One region of the Leucobacter albus genome, then DNA from elsewhere that is predicted to be linked to it. Evidence: predicted binding sites of a transcription regulator. Region 1 holds the regulator's gene; the other holds the start of a gene.
What was found. The regulator HspR, encoded in region 1, represses chaperone genes until heat shock. The targets are predictions, from matches to a motif close to AAGTTGAGTCNNNNNGACTCAACTT.
Positions count from the first base shown of each region.

Region 2: ABD115_RS01355 (ATP-dependent Clp protease ATP-binding subunit) is a predicted target of HspR. The motif match lies at 4,999-5,023, and genes of this name have one in related genera.

Region 1 is NZ_BAAAKZ010000004.1:28,009-35,573, forward strand. It holds gene resB (cytochrome c biogenesis protein ResB) at 1-224, opposite strand, end outside; gene ABD115_RS07770 (cytochrome c biogenesis CcdA family protein) at 208-981, opposite strand; gene ABD115_RS07775 (TlpA family protein disulfide reductase) at 981-1,607, opposite strand; gene ABD115_RS07780 (histidine phosphatase family protein) at 1,604-2,248, opposite strand; gene ABD115_RS07785 (class I SAM-dependent methyltransferase) at 2,296-3,471, opposite strand; gene ABD115_RS07790 (heat shock protein transcriptional repressor HspR) at 3,459-3,878, opposite strand; gene ABD115_RS07795 (DnaJ C-terminal domain-containing protein) at 3,914-4,867, opposite strand; gene ABD115_RS07800 (nucleotide exchange factor GrpE) at 4,860-5,513, opposite strand; gene dnaK (molecular chaperone DnaK) at 5,516-7,378, opposite strand.
Region 2 is NZ_BAAAKZ010000001.1:295,619-303,183, forward strand. It holds gene ABD115_RS01325 (hypothetical protein) at 1-273, shown strand, start outside; gene ABD115_RS01330 (nitroreductase family protein) at 299-874, opposite strand; gene ABD115_RS01335 (LysR family transcriptional regulator ArgP) at 932-1,894, opposite strand; gene lysE (L-lysine exporter) at 1,985-2,596, shown strand; gene ABD115_RS01345 (threonine aldolase family protein) at 2,711-3,763, opposite strand; gene ABD115_RS01350 (AAA family ATPase) at 4,227-4,931, shown strand; gene ABD115_RS01355 (ATP-dependent Clp protease ATP-binding subunit) at 5,077-7,251, shown strand; gene ABD115_RS01360 (glycerophosphodiester phosphodiesterase) at 7,448-7,565, shown strand, end outside.

The sequences.
Region 1 (7,565 bases):
TTGTCTTTTTCGTACTGGATGACGCCGTTGGGGTCGGCGCCGCGCTGCGGCACCAGCGAACCGGGGATCGCCGCCACGGCGAGCAACAGCAGCAGGATCAGCGCGACGCGCATGCTCGTGAGCTGCCGCCAGAACCACCGGAACCAGCCGGTGATGCCGAGCTCGGGGCTCGTGACCGGGGCCGGGAGGCCCGATCCGTCATCGTAATCAGAGGGGCGTGACATAGCCGCCAATCACCACCTGGAGTTCGCTCATGATGAGACCCCACAGCCCTGAGACCATGAGGATGCCGAGAATAATGAGAATCACGCCGCCGACGATGTTCACCGTGCGGATGTGGCGCTTGAAGAACGTCATCGTCTGCGTCATCCAGCCGAAGCCAAACGCCGCGAGCACAAACGGAATGCCGAGGCCGAGCGTGTACACGAGTGCGAGCAGCGCCGCGCGCCCCACCGAGCCCTGCTGCATCGCGAGCAGGCTGACGGTGCCAATCGTCGGGCCGAGGCACGGCGCCCACCCAATCGCGAACACGATGCCGAGAAACGGCGCGCCAGCGAGCCCAACCCGCGGGCTGAACTTCAACCGCGTGGTGCGCTGAAAGCGCGAGAACACTCCCATGAACACGAGGCCCATGACGATCACGACGACGCCCATAACGCGCAAGATGACGTCTTGCCAGTCGAGGTACCACTGGCTAGCGCCAATCGCGCCCGAGAGCGTGAGCAGCACCACGAACACGACGGCGAACCCAAGCACGAACAGCACGGAACCGAGCACCATGCGGTTGCGCTCGCGCTTGCCCGCGGCCTTCGGGTCGGCCGCGTTCGGGCTCGACGTGCCGGCGATGCCCGAGACATACGCTAGGTAGCCGGGAATGAGCGGCAGCACGCAGGGCGACAGGAACGAGACGAGACCCGCGGCGAGCGCGATTCCCATCGCAACGAGCAGCTGCCCGTCGGCGATGATCTCAGAGATCCCCATCAGTTCTTGCCCGCGGCGGGCTGCTCTTCGAGCGTCTCCGTGATGAGCGTGCGCAGCTGCGACGCACCGGCGAGCTGACCGACGACCGTGTGCGCGATGCGCCCCTCGGTGTCGAGAATCAACGTCGTCGGCACGGCGTTCAGCGGAATCTGCCCAGCGAAGGCGCGCTGCACCGAGCGGCCCCCCGGGTTGTCGAGAATCGACTCGTACTCAATGCCAAACTCCACGCCGAACTGCTGCGCCTGAGCGGCCTGGTCACGGGTATTCACCCCGACAAACTTCACGCCCTGCGGCGCGAATTCGTCATACGCCTCGACGAGATCAGGAGCCTCAGCGCGGCACGGCGGGCAGCCGGCGTACCAAAAGTTCACGACAGTAACGCTGCCGAGCGTGTCGGCCGAGCCGAGCTGATTGCCGAACTCTGTCTCGCCGCCAAACTCGACCGCGTCGCCGCGATCGCTCGCCGGGAACGAGGCCGATGAGCCGTCGCCGGCGACATACCCCTTGTCGCTCCCCTCTTGCCACTGCGAGGAGAGGGTGTCGCTTTCGTTCGTGCTGCAGCCGACAAGCCCGATGGCAATGGCGGCGGCAGCAGCGGTCACGGCTGCGATGCGGCGCGTCGTCATACTGCTCCTACGTCAGTCGCGTCGCCCATGAGCGACTTCGCGGGGTTGCGGTAGTCGACCTCGAACCAGCGGTTGCCGCGGCGCTCAAAGGTCGTGATGCTCGACAGATCGCAGCGCCTGGTCGCCGGGTTGTGAAACAGCGGCTTGCCCGCGATATCGAGGTGGGCCATCCAGATGGGTGACTGATGGGCGACCATCACGATGTCGCCGCCCTGCGTGTTGTCCCACGCGTCGTTCATTGCCTCGCGCACGCGCGCGGCAACCTGCCGGTACGGCTCCCCCCAACTCGGGCGGAAGGGATTCACAAATTTGTACCAGTAGCGCGGCTTCTTGAACGCCGCATCTGGCCCGGAGTTCACCTTGCCCTCGAAGAAGTTCGTCGGCTCGATGATGCGATCCTCCGTCTGAATCTCGAGCCCGAGCGCGCTCGCGATCGGGCGCGCAGACTGCTGGGCCCGCTCGAGCGGCGACGCGTACAGCGCGACGACCTTGCGGTCGCTGCCCGCGAGCTCGAGCGCGGCGGCCTCAGCCATCGCGTGACCGCGCTCGGAGAGGCGGAACCCGGGGATTCGGCCGTACAACACGAGATCGGGGTTATGAACCTCCCCGTGGCGCACCAAGTGCAAGAGTTTATCGCTCACACCCTTATTCTAGGCTTCGCCTGCCTGGGAGTTCGGTGGCTACTGCGCTAGCGCCGTGTGACCGAGAGCACGGTGAACGTCGCGTCGCGCGCGAGCTGCCGCACGGGGCCGATCGCCTGCTCGAGCAACGGCCGGTAGCCGAGGTGCGAATTGAAGACGATGCGCAGCTCGCCGCCGGGGCGCAGCACCCGCGCGCAATCGCGAATGAGCCGCTGGCCGACGCCGGCGTGCACCGTCGCACCCGTGTGAAAGGGCGGGTTGAGGAGCACGAGATCTGCCCAGCCGTCGGCGACCGCCTCGGCGCCGTCTGCGCGGTGGATCGCGACGCGCCCGGCGACACCGGCCGCGCCGGCCGTGAGCGCCGTTGACCGCACGGCCGCGTCAGACTGGTCGCTCGCAATCACCGCCGCTGAGGGAAGGGCGAGCGCCGCCGAGACGGCCAGCACGCCGCTGCCGCAACCAAGGTCGAAGATGTGTGTGCGCCCCGGCGATCCGCCCCACGCATCGCGGCCCTGACCGGCGGCGAAGGTGCTGAGCAGCAACCGGCTCCCGTGGTCGAGCTTCGTACCGCCGAACGTCGCCCCGAAAGCCGCGAGGCCGAACGGGAGCTCGCGGTCTGCGCCCCACTTCGGAAACGGCGGTTCTGCGCCGGCAAACTGCGGCGTCGGGCCGGCGGCCTGCACCACCCTCGACTTTCGCCAGCCGAGGCCGGCGGCGACCTCGCCAAAGTATTTCGCGAGCACCTCGTTCTGAGCCAGCGTCATGTGTTTGACCCGGCCAGCGGCGAACACCCGCACGTCGGGTGGGGCGAAGCGGGCAATCTTCCAGGCGATCTCTTCGAGCGCCTCAAGGCCGCGCGGCAGCTGCACGAGCACGGTCTCGGCCCCCGCGAGCAGCGTCTCGCCAAGCGGCTCGGCCGAGTAGCTGCCGGCGAGGTCGAGGCGGGCGGCGTTCTGCGCGAGCGCGCGCTCGGCGAGCAGCGGATCCTGATATGCGCGAACACCCGTCGCACCAAGCACGGCCGCCGCGCCGAGCGTCAGCGCGCCGTGCCGGTCGCCGACGGTGACGACAGTGCCCGGCTGGGCGCCGCGGATTCGCTCGGCGGCGGTCGTGAGCGCGAGCAGGTCGGCGGTGTCGTAAGCGCGCAGCTCAGCCGCATCGAAATCGGGTTCGCGGGTGAGCGTGCTGCAAAACTCCTCGAGCTCGGCTGCTATGGCTTCCACACCACGACCTCGGCGTTGCGGCGCACCCGGGTGCCCCGCCGCAGGGTCACCACCTCGCCGCCAGCGCCCGCGGCAAACACGCGCCTGTCGGGTCGCTTCAGCAGCTCGTCTGACAGCGCGCGCTCGAGCTCGTGCACCTGTTCTTCGAGCTCGCGCACCCGGTCTTCGAGCGTCAGCACGCGGCGAATGCCCTCGAGGCTCAGCCCCTCGGCCGACAGCCTGGCAACCTCGCGCAGCCGGTGCACGTCATACAGCGAATAGCGCCTGGTGTTGCCGCTGGTACGCTGCGGCACTACGAGCCCAATACGGTCGTACTGCCGCAGCGTCTGCGGGTGCATCTCGGCGAGTTCAGAGGCGGCAGCGATCGCAAACACCGGTGTGAACCTGTCCATCTGCACGTTTGCCATGACCCCTCCCCTACACCGTTCTCGTTTGTTGTCTGCTAACCGCGCGCCCTGGCGAACAGGTCGTCGCGCGGGTTCTCCTGCGGCTCGACCTGCTGAAACGCCTCGAGCGCCTCGCGCGCCGCGTCGCTCAGGTGGCTTGGCACCGCCACCTGCACCTCGGCGAGCAGGTCTCCCGTGCCCTTCGAGGTTTTCACGCCGCGGCCCTTCACGCGCAGCACCCGGCCGCTCGGCGTGCCTGGCTGCACCTTGAGCCGCACGGTGTCGCCACCGAGCGTCGGTACCTCAACGGTAGCGCCGAGCGCCGCCTCTGTGAAGGTCACAGGCAGCTTGAGCTTCAGGTTCAACCCGTCACGCTCAAACACCGGGTGCTTACGCACCGTGACGGTGAGCATGAGGTCACCGGCAGGGGTGCCTGCCTGGCCGGGCTCGCCCTTGCCCCTGATGCGAATCTTCTGGCCGTTCGAGACGCCGGCAGGGATCTTCACCTTGACGTTGCCGTTCGAGGTCTGCAGCGTGACGGTATCGCCACTCACCGCAGTCTCGAAGTCGATCGTCGTGGTTGCGTTCACGTCGCGACCCTTTTGCGGGCCGCGCTGGGCCCCGCCGCCGAACATGTTGAAGATGTCGTCGTAGCCGCCCTGCTGGAACGTGTACTGCGTGTTCCTGCCGCCGTGGCCGCCGCCGAACATGCCGCCGAAGACGTCTTCGAAGCCCTGGCCGCCCTGGCCGCCCGAGGTGAACCTCGCGCCGCCTGCGCCCATCGCTCGAATCTGGTCGTACTCCGAGCGCTGCTCCCTATCGGAGAGCACCGAATAGGCCTCGCTGATCTCCTTGAACTTCGCCTCGGCCGCCGCATCATTCGGGTTCGAATCCGGGTGATACTTGCGCGCGAGCTTGCGGTAGACCTTCTTCAGTTCGGCATCGTCGACGTCTTTGGAGATGCCGAGCGTGCGGTAGAAATCTTTATCTAACCAGTCTTGACTAGCCATCAGCTCCCACCGCCACCGCTACCTTGGCGGGGCGCAGCTCAACATCTCCGATGCGATAGCCCCGCTCGACTACGTCAAGCACAGTGTGCTGCTCGGTGCCGGGAACCGGTACCTGAGCAATTGCCTCGTGCACCTGCGGGTCAAAAGGCTCGCCCTTCTCGCCGAAGCTCTCGACGCCGAGCCGTTCGAGGCTCGCGCGAAGCTTCTGCGCGATAGTTGCGAATGCGCTGCCCTCTTCGAGGTCACCGTGCTGCTCGGCACGGTCGAGGTCGTCAAGTACCGACAGCAACTGCACGACGACCGAAGCCTTCGCGCGCTGCTTATCGAGCTCGACGTTCGCCTCGGTGCGCTTGCGGTAGTTCGCATACTCGGCGGTGAGGCGGCGAAGATCCTCCAGGTAGGGGTTCTCTTCGCCTGCTTCAGCTGCTGCCTCGGCTGCGGCGGCGTCTGCCCCCGCGGCGGCCTCGGTCTGCGCCGCGCCCAGAATGTCGTCTACCGTCAGGTCGTCGCCTTCCGGCCCGGAAGCGGAGGGGGTTCCCTCCGCCCCGGGGGCCGACGAAGCATCGGCCTGCGATGCTTCGTCAGCCTGGCCCGCCGGAACATCGCCCAACGGCTGGTCGTCGCCCAGATGTTCCTCGTTCGCCATGGTTACTTCTGCTCCTCGGTTGCGCCGTTCTCGTCGTCTTCAACGACCTCTGCGTCGACCACGTCGTCATCGTTTGACTCCGCGTTCTCTGCCCCGGCCTCGGGTGTTTCCTGCGACTGCGCGTAGATCGCCTCGCCGAGCTTCTGCTGGCTCGCGCTCAGCTTGTCGAACGCGGTCTTCACCGCATCGTCGTCCTCGCCGGCGAGCGCGGTCTTGAGCGCGTCGAGGTCGCCCTGCACCTCGGTCTTGACATCCTCAGGGAGCTTGTCTTCGTTCTCCGAGATGAGCTTCTCGACCGAGTACGCGAGCTGCTCAGCGTTGTTGCGCTGCTCAGCTGCCTCGCGACGCTTCTTGTCGTCGGCCGCGTGCTCTTCAGCCTCGCGCACCATGCGCTCGATGTCGTCCTTCGAGAGCGTCGAGCCACCCGAGATGGTGATCGTCTGCTCGGTGCCGGTGCCCTTGTCCTTTGCCGACACCTGCACGATGCCGTTGGCGTCGATGTCGAAGGTGACCTCGACCTGGGGCACGCCGCGCGGCGCCGGTGCGATGCCGGTCAGCTCGAACGTTCCGAGGTTCTTGTTGTCGCGGGTGAACTCGCGCTCGCCCTGGAAGACCTGAATCGCAACCGAAGGCTGGTTGTCTTCGGCCGTGGTGAACGTTTCAGAGCGCTTCGTCGGGATAGCCGTGTTGCGCTCGATGAGCTTCGTCATGATGCCACCCTTGGTCTCGATACCGAGCGACAGCGGGGTGACGTCGATGAGCAGAACGTCCTTGCGCTCGCCCTTCAGCACGCCAGCCTGGAGGGCTGCACCAACGGCGACAACCTCATCGGGGTTCACGCCCTTGTTCGGCTCGCGACCACCGGTGAGCTGCTTCACGAGCTCGGTGACTGCGGGCATGCGGGTCGAGCCACCAACGAGCACAACGTGCGCGATGTCGCCGACCTTCACGCCGGCTTCCTTGATGACATCCTCGAACGGCTTGCGGGTGCGCTCGAGCAGATCTTTCGTGAGCTCCTCGAACTTCGCGCGGGTGAGCGTCTCGTCGAGGTTCGCCGGGCCGTTCTCGGTGAGCGAGAGGTAGGGCAGCTGAATCTGGGTGCTCATCGAGTTCGAGAGCTCCTTCTTCGCCTGCTCAGCGGCCTCCTTCAGGCGCTGGAGTGCAATCTTGTCTTTCGAGACGTCGACGCCGGTCGAGTTCTTGAACTGCTCGCTCAGCCACTTCACGACGCGCTCATCCCAGTCGTCGCCGCCGAGCCGGTTGTCGCCCGAGGTCGAACGAACCTGAATGGTCGAGAAGTCTTCGTCCTTGCCCACCTCGAGGAGGGAGACGTCGAAGGTACCGCCACCGAGGTCGAAGACGAGGATGAGCTCGTCTTCCTTACCCTTGTCGAGGCCGTAAGCAAGCGCTGCGGCGGTGGGCTCGTTGATGATGCGGAGCACGTTGAGGCCAGCGATCTCGCCGGCCTCCTTCGTGGCCTGACGCTCGGCGTCGTTGAAGTACGCGGGCACGGTGATGACCGCGTCGGTGACCTTGTCGCCGAGATAGGTCTCTGCGTCGCGCTTCAGCTTCATGAGCGTGCGCGCGCTGATCTCTTGCGCGGTGTACTTCTTGCCGTCGATGTCATCGCTCTTCCAGTCGGTGCCCATGTGGCGCTTGACCGAAGCGAGGGTGCGGTCGACGTTCGTGACGGCCTGGCGCTTTGCGGTCTCGCCGACGAGCACCTCGCCATCTTTCGTGAACGCGACGATCGACGGGGTGGTGCGGAAGCCTTCGGCGTTCGCGATGACGGTGGGCTCGCCACCCTCGAGAACGGCGACGACCGAGTTGGTGGTGCCGAGGTCAATACCTACTGCACGTGACATATGTTCTCCTTGCGTTGTACGGGACCGGCGGCTCGCGCCGGTGGTTCTCGCGGCCCTACTTTCTTGCCCTGCGGCAAGTTGAGCCTTCTGCGCTCAAGTTTAGCGGAGTCGGAGTGGGAGTCAAGCTCGGTGCGGCAAACTTGAGCCGAGTTCACTCAACTCTCAGGTTTCGTTCATCTGGGGTTGG
Region 2 (7,565 bases), on a different contig from region 1:
CGCGGGATCCGATCGCCGGGCGCCGGCCTCCCGCGTGGGCTCGCCTACGGCACCTGGCGCACCCGCGGCGGGCGCGATTTTGTGCTCGCCAGGCGTGGCCGCGAGGCCGTGGTGATTGATTTGGACGTGCCAGAGAGCGCCGACGAGAACCGCGGCTGGGTCGGGGAGTTCGACACCTTCTCGAGGGTGATCGTATCGACCGTGCACGCGGCAGATCTCGTGCGCGCGCTGCGGCTCGATGGCGCTGGCTACGAGGCCGACACTACCGAGTAGCGCCGGCCCCGCGGCGAAAGCGAGGCTAGTCGTTGACGACGATGAGCTCGTCGACCGACAGCCGAGCGCGTGGCGCGAGCTCGCGCTCCTTCAGCGGCTCGGCCAGCTGCTCGGGCACGCCGAGCTTGCCGATTGTCATGACCGAGACGGGGCGAAGCTCCGAACCGAGTTCGAACACCTCGCTGATCTTTGCGGCATCGAAGCCGCCCATCTGGTGCACGTACAGGCCCTCGCTGTGGGCCTGAATGGAGAGGTGGGCGACGGCCTGACCCAGGTCGTACTCCGCCCAGCGCTGCGGTTCGCCGGCCGAGTTCTCGACGACGGCCAGGTTCACCACGAGTGCCGACGCGGCGCCGGCCCACGCCGAGTTGAAACCGGCGAGCGTTGCCTCGATCTGCTTGAACGACTCGCTGCCGCGGCGGGCGACGATAAAGCGCCACGGCTGCGTGTTGCTTGCGCTCGGCGACCAGCGGGCGGCCTCAAACGCACTGAGCAGGGCGTTTTCGGGCAGTGCGTGGTCGGTGTCGAACGCCCGTGGGCTCCAGCGCTCGGTGAGAGTGCTGAGAATGGGGGCGCTTGTCGTAGCGTGCTTTGCAGACATGAATCTCCTGGGTGAAACGAAACAGGGCGCGTGTGCGCCCCGGCAGAGACACAAACATCACAGCCGGGCGGCGTATTCCACCGAGGTCGGCGAAAGCGCGCGCTCTGCCTCCTGCGCAACGATCTCAGACAGCGCGTCGAGCACGGGAGAGCGCAGATCCCAGCGCTGCCAGTACAGGGGCAGTGGCAGCGAGCGGCCCGGAATGAGCTCCACGAGCGTGCCTCGGCGCAGCGCCTCGGCGCACTGCAGGCGCGGCAGCATGCCCCACCCCATGCCCAGCTCGACAGCGAGCGCAAACTCGGCCGACGACGGTACGAAGTTTCGCGGTGGGCCAGTGCTGCCCTGGGGTGCTGTGGTGGGGGCGGTTGCGGTGGCCGCGCCCGACTCGGCCCGCACGCACTCCGAGATGAACCGTTGCTGAAACATGTCGAAGCGGTCGAACTCGACCATCGGCGCACTCATCAGTGCCGCCGCCGTGACTCCCCGACCGAAGTGTGCGCGGTGAAACTCCGGGGCGGCGACCGCGTGGTACTGATCTACCCCGAGCAGTGTCGAGACGCACCCGGGCACGGGCTCCGACGTCGCCGTGAGCGCCGCCATCACCTCGCCGCTGCGCAGCTTCTCGGTCGAGATGGTCTCGTCGGCGCGCAGCACCTCGAACCGCGCCCCCGTCTCGGAGGCCGCTCGCGCGAGCGCCGGCACAAACCAGGTCGCCAGCGAGTCTGCGTTGATCACGAGGCGCACGAGCGAGCCGCGCTCCGTGCGCTGGTCGAACTCCGCGGCAACGTCTTCGACGATCTGGGCGAGTTGCCGTGCCGCCCGCAGCACCGTCGCGCCAGCCTCGGTGACCGCGACGGGCCGGGTGCGGCGCAGCAGCACGGCTCCGATGCGCTCCTCCATGCTCCGCAGGCGCTGGCTCACCGCCGAGGGTGAGATGTGCAGGAGCTTCGCGGCCGCTTCGAGCGAGCCGGAGTCGACGACCGCGGCGAAGGTGCGCAGGTGTTCGAGCGGCAGGTCCATGCGCCTATCTTAAGCACAGCTAATGTTCCTTCAGAATAATTCGCCGGGCTGAAGTGGCGCGGAGCGTGCCGCAGGCCATAGCGTCGATGGGTGATCATTCCTCTTCTCGTCGGCATCGGTAGCGGCCTCTCGTTGATCGTCGCGATCGGTGCGCAGAACGCCTTCGTGCTGCGCCAGGGCATTCGCCGCGAACACGTGCTCCCCGTCGTGCTCATCTGCGGGCTGACCGACGCGCTGCTTGAGACGCTCGGGGTCGCTGGCATCGGGCTCGTCATTGAGCGCGCCCCCGTTGTGCTTGAGGTGGTGCGATGGGGCGGCGTAGCGTTCTTGCTCTGGTATGCCTGGTCGGCCGCGCGCCGGGCGCTCCGCCCCGAGGTGCTCGTCGCGGGCGAGACGGGGGAGCCGCGGTCGCTGAAGAGCGTGGTGCTCGCGTGCCTCGCGATCACCTACCTCAACCCGCACGTGTATCTCGACACGATGGTGCTCATGGGGTCGATCGGCAACGCCCAGGGCGACCCCGCAAGGTGGTGGTTCGCCGCCGGGGGAGCGATCGCGAGCATCGGGTGGTTCTTTGTGCTCGGGTATGGAGCTCGCGCGCTCACCCGGTTCTTTGCCACACCGCGGTCGTGGCAAATTCTCGACGGCGTGGTCGCGTGCGTGATGCTCGTGATCGCGGCCAGGCTCGCGTTCGGCGGCATCTAGGCGGCATCTAGGCGGGGCCTGGGTCGGGCCTGGACCGGGGCCGGCGGCGGCCGGCGGCGCTGGGGCATGCTGCGGTCGGGGATCCGCCCGCTGCGATCTGCCCCGCGTCGCGCGCTAGCTCCGCTCGTCACCAATCAGTGCGAGCAGCGCGTCGACGTCGCGCTCGGTCGTGTCGAACGCGCACATCAGCCGGTACAGGCCGGCCTTCGCTGGCCACGCACCAAACATGAACTGGCGCTGGGCGCGCAGGGCGACCTCGTCGGGCAGCTCCGCAAACACGGCGTTGGATTGTACGGGGTAGGCGACCCGCACGCCAGGCGCCGCGGCCCGCTCGATTCCCGCGGCGAGCCGTGCGGCCATGGCGTTCGCGTGCGCCGCGTTGCGCAGCCACAGGTCGCCGCCGTAGAGCGCGGTGAGCTGGGCCGACACGAAGCGCATCTTCGAAGCGAGCTGCAGGTTGATCTTGCGGAGAAACTCGACCCCCTCGACCGCGCCGGGGCGCAGCACAACGACCGCCTCGGCCGCGAGCGCGCCATTCTTGGTTGCGCCAAGGCTTAGCAGGTCTGCCCCGGCATCGCTCGAGATCGCGGCGAGGCTGGTGCCGAGGTGTTCGGCCGCCGCCCCGAGCCGCGAGCCGTCGATGTGCAGCAGCATGCCGCGCTCGTGCGCGTGCTCGGCGAGCGCCCGAATCTCGTCGGGCGTGTAGCAGGTGCCGAGCTCGGTGGTCTGCGAGATCGTGACCGCAAGGGGCTGCGCGCGGTGCTTACTGCCCCAGCCCCAGGCCTCGCGGTCGACGAGCTCGGGGGTGAGCTTGCCATCTGCCGTGGCGACCGGGAGCAGCTTGAGCCCGCCGGTCTTCTCGGGCGCGCCCGTCTCGTCGGTGTTGACGTGGGCCGTCGCCGCGCAGATCACCGCGCCCCAGCGCGGCAGCGCCGCCTGCAGTGCGAGCACGTTTGCGCCAGACCCGTTGAACACCGGGAAGGCCTCGGCCTGCTCGCCGAAGAGGCGCCGTGCAACCGACTCGAACTCCAGCGTCCACGGGTCGCCGCCGTATGCCACGGTGTGGCCGGTATTCGCCGCCGCGATCGCGGCAAGCACCTCGGGGTGGATCCCCGCCCAGTTGTCGGAGGCGAAGGCGTGCGGGTGGGCTGTGCTGGTGTCGGTCACCATTTCAGCCTACTGGCTCGGGTGGTGGCGGTGGCTGGGGTGGTGGCGGTGGCTTGGGTGGTGGCTTGGGTGGTGGTGGCTGGGGTGGTGGTGGGCCCGGACCAGCTGCGGTCGATCGGCAATCTGCACAGGGTCTGGGTGGTTCTGCGGTTTGGGGCCTGGGTTGGGCTGATTGCCTATGTACCGCAGGCCCGGGCTGGCAGCGGGCCTGCAGCGGGGCGGCGCGGGGCGGGGCGGGGCCGGCAGCGAGGCCAGCAGCAGGGCGAGGCTAGCAGCAGGGCGGGGCCGCGGGGCGGGGCCAGCAGCAGAGCGGGGCCGCCGAGCATGCGTGCCGCATGTCGGAGGTGCGCAGTAGGGTGTGGGCAGCGCCCGAATCAGTGAACCGGGCGGCCCACGGCGAAGCTCGCGCCGCGCGAATGCGAGCGCAGAAAGCGAGGTCTCGGTGCGAATACCCTCGTTGCCGGTGCGGTGGATCGAAGAGCGCGAAGACCACCCCGCCGACCGGCGGTCGTGGTTCGCTGAGGTGCCTGCGGTTCGACAGCTGCTCGATCGACGCTTCGAGCTGGGTGCAATGACCGTGTTCGTTGGTGAGAACGGCGCGGGCAAATCGACGATCGTCGAGGCGATCGCAACAGCCTACGGCCTGAACGCCGAGGGCGGCACCCACAACGCCAGGCACTCAACGCTCGCGACAGAGTCGCCCCTCGAGGCCCACCTGCAGATTGCTCGAGGCCTGGGCGGCTCGCGCAAGGGTGTCTTCTTGCGGGCAGAAACGATGCACGGTCATTTCGGGTACCTCCAGGCGATCGAAGAAGCAGACGCGGGAGTGCTTGGCCGTCACAATTTTCAGAGTCACGGCGAGTCTTTTCTTGAGTTTGTGCAGTCGCGGTCGCGCATTCGGGGGTTGTGGGTGTTTGACGAGCCCGAGTCTGCGCTCTCGTTCTCGAACTGCCTGGTGCTCCTGGGGTGTATGAAGGAGCTCGCAGAGAGCGGCTCGCAGGTCATTCTGTCGACCCATTCGCCGGTGCTCGCGGCGCTGCCCGGGGCGACTATCTACGAGCTTGGTGAGTGGGGCATGCGAATGCGCGCCTACGACGATCTCGAGATTGTCGATAGCTGGCGCCGGTTTATGGCTGCGCCTGAACGCTATCTTCGGCACCTCAGTTAGCGCGAGTGGTGCCGTTGCACGGCAGAGTCACAGGTAACTGACTAGCAAGAAATCGGCTTTCGTCATAAACTTGAGTCATATCGACTCAGGTTTGCGCCTCGTGGGGTTCGCGAGGCGCACCGCCCACGCACCACGAAAGGACATCATGCAGGCAAATTGGCAACCAGCCGACGGCGAGAACACGCAGAGTGCGCTCGAGCAGTTCGGCGTGAACCTCACTGAGGTGGCCCGTTCGGGCAAGCTCGACCCCGTCATTGGGCGCGACAGCGAAATTCGCCGCGTAAGCCAGGTGCTGACCCGGCGCACAAAGAACAACCCCGTGCTCATCGGCGAGCCGGGCGTCGGCAAGACGGCCGTCGTCGAGGGCCTCGCCCAGCGCATCGTCGCCGGTGACGTCGCCGAATCTCTGAAAGACAAAGAGCTCATCTCGCTCGACATCTCTGCCCTCATCGCTGGCGCAAAGTACCGGGGCCAGTTCGAGGAGCGCATGAAGGCGGTGCTCGCCGAGATCAAAGAATCAGACGGCCAGATCATCACGTTTATCGATGAGCTCCACACGCTCATGGGTGCCGGCGGCGGCGAATCGTCTGTGGCAGCCTCGCAGATGCTTAAGCCTATGCTCGCCCGAGGCGAGCTGCGCCTGATCGGCGCCACGACCCTCGACGAGTACCGCGAGTACATTGAAAAAGACGCGGCCCTTGAGCGGCGCTTCCAGCAGGTGTACGTCGGTGAGCCCTCCGTCGAAGACACCGTGGCCATTTTGCGCGGGCTGAAGGAGCGCTACGAGGCGCACCACAAGGTGACGATCGCCGACTCTGCGCTCGTGGCGGCGGCGGCGCTCTCGAACCGCTACATCACCGCGCGACAGCTCCCCGACAAGGCGATCGACCTCATTGACGAGGCTGCGTCGCGGCTGCGCATGGAGATCGACTCGGCCCCGCTCGAGATTGATGAACTGCGCCGTGCGGTCGACCGGCTGAAGCTCGAAGAGCTCGCGCTGAAGAAAGAGAAAGACGACGCTTCGAAGGAGCGGTTGGCGAAGCTGCGCGACGACCTCTCAGGCAAGCAGACGGAGCTCGCGGGCCTCGAGGAGCGGTGGGAGCGCGAGCGCGCGAGCCTGAACCGCGTTGGCGCGCTGCGCGAGCAGCTCGACCAGCGGCGCATGGACGCCGAGCGAGCGCAGCGCGAGGGCAACCTCGAGCGCGCGTCGAAGCTGCTCTACGGTGAGATTCCAGTGATCGAGAAGGAGCTTGCCGAGGCCGAGCGCGCCGAGCTGCAGGGTGCACAAGGCCCAGACGGCGAGCCTCGCATGGTCAACGAGCAGGTCACCGACGAAGACATCGCGGGTGTGGTCGCCGCCTGGACGGGCATTCCGGTCGGCCGCCTCATGCAGGGCGAGACCGAGAAACTGCTCGCGCTCGAACACGAGCTCTCCAAGCGGGTCGTCGGGCAGCAGGAGGCCGCGAACGCCGTCGCCGACGCGGTGCGGCGCACGCGCGCGGGTATCGCCGACCCGAATCGCCCGACCGGTTCATTCCTGTTCCTCGGGCCCACCGGTGTCGGTAAGACCGAGCTCGCGAAGGCGCTCGCCGAGTTCCTGTTCGACGACGAGCACGCGATGGTGCGCATCGACATGAGCGAGTACGGCGAGAAGCACTCGGTCTCGCGCCTCGTCGGTGCCCCTCCGGGGTACGTTGGCTACGAACAGGGCGGCCAGCTCACCGAGGCCGTGCGGCGCAGGCCGTACTCGGTCGTGCTGCTCGACGAGGTCGAGAAGGCCCACCCCGAGGTCTTCGACGTGCTGCTGCAGGTGCTCGACGATGGCCGACTCACCGATGGCCAGGGCCGAACCGTCGACTTCCGCAACACGATCCTCATTCTCACCTCGAACCTCGGCAGCCAGTACCTCGTCGACCCAGACATGGCCTGGGGCGCCAAGGTTGAGGCTGTGCAAGAGACGGTGCGCCGCGCGTTCAAGCCCGAGTTCGTCAACCGCCTCGATGAGATGGTGATCTTCCACCCGCTGTCGGTCGATGCGCTCGCGCAAATCGTCGAGATCTCGATCGATCGGCTGCAGGATCGCCTGGCCGAGCGCCGGCTCACCCTCGCGGTGACGCCCGATGCCCGGGCCTGGCTCGCCCAGCGCGGCTACGACCCCGTGTACGGCGCCCGGCCGCTGCGCAGGCTCATGCAGCGCGAAATCGATGATCGCCTGGCGCGCGGCATTCTCGGCGGCGAGATTCGCGACGGCGACGTCGCTCGCATCGACGTCGCCCCCGGCGGCGAAGCTCTCGCGCTGCTGCCCGCGGCTGCGGAGTAGCCTGCGACGACGGGGCGCCCGGAGTGCCCGGGTGCCCCGGGCGGGCGGTGCCCCCGAGCGGTCGGGTGCCCCCGAGCCAGCGGGTACCCCGGGCGGGCAGGCGCCCCGGAGCGCAGCTCCAGAAAAGATCACAAATCGGTAACGGAGTCCGGTAGGGTGGGTGCACCGCGCGACGATGCGCGGGGGAGGAGCCACCGTGACCCAGCCTCGGTACCGCATCAGCGCGAAGCCAACCCAAGACTTCGGAGCACGCACAGCTCTGCTCGCTGCGTTCTTCGTGATAGCGCTCATCACCGCCCTCGGATCCAACCCCT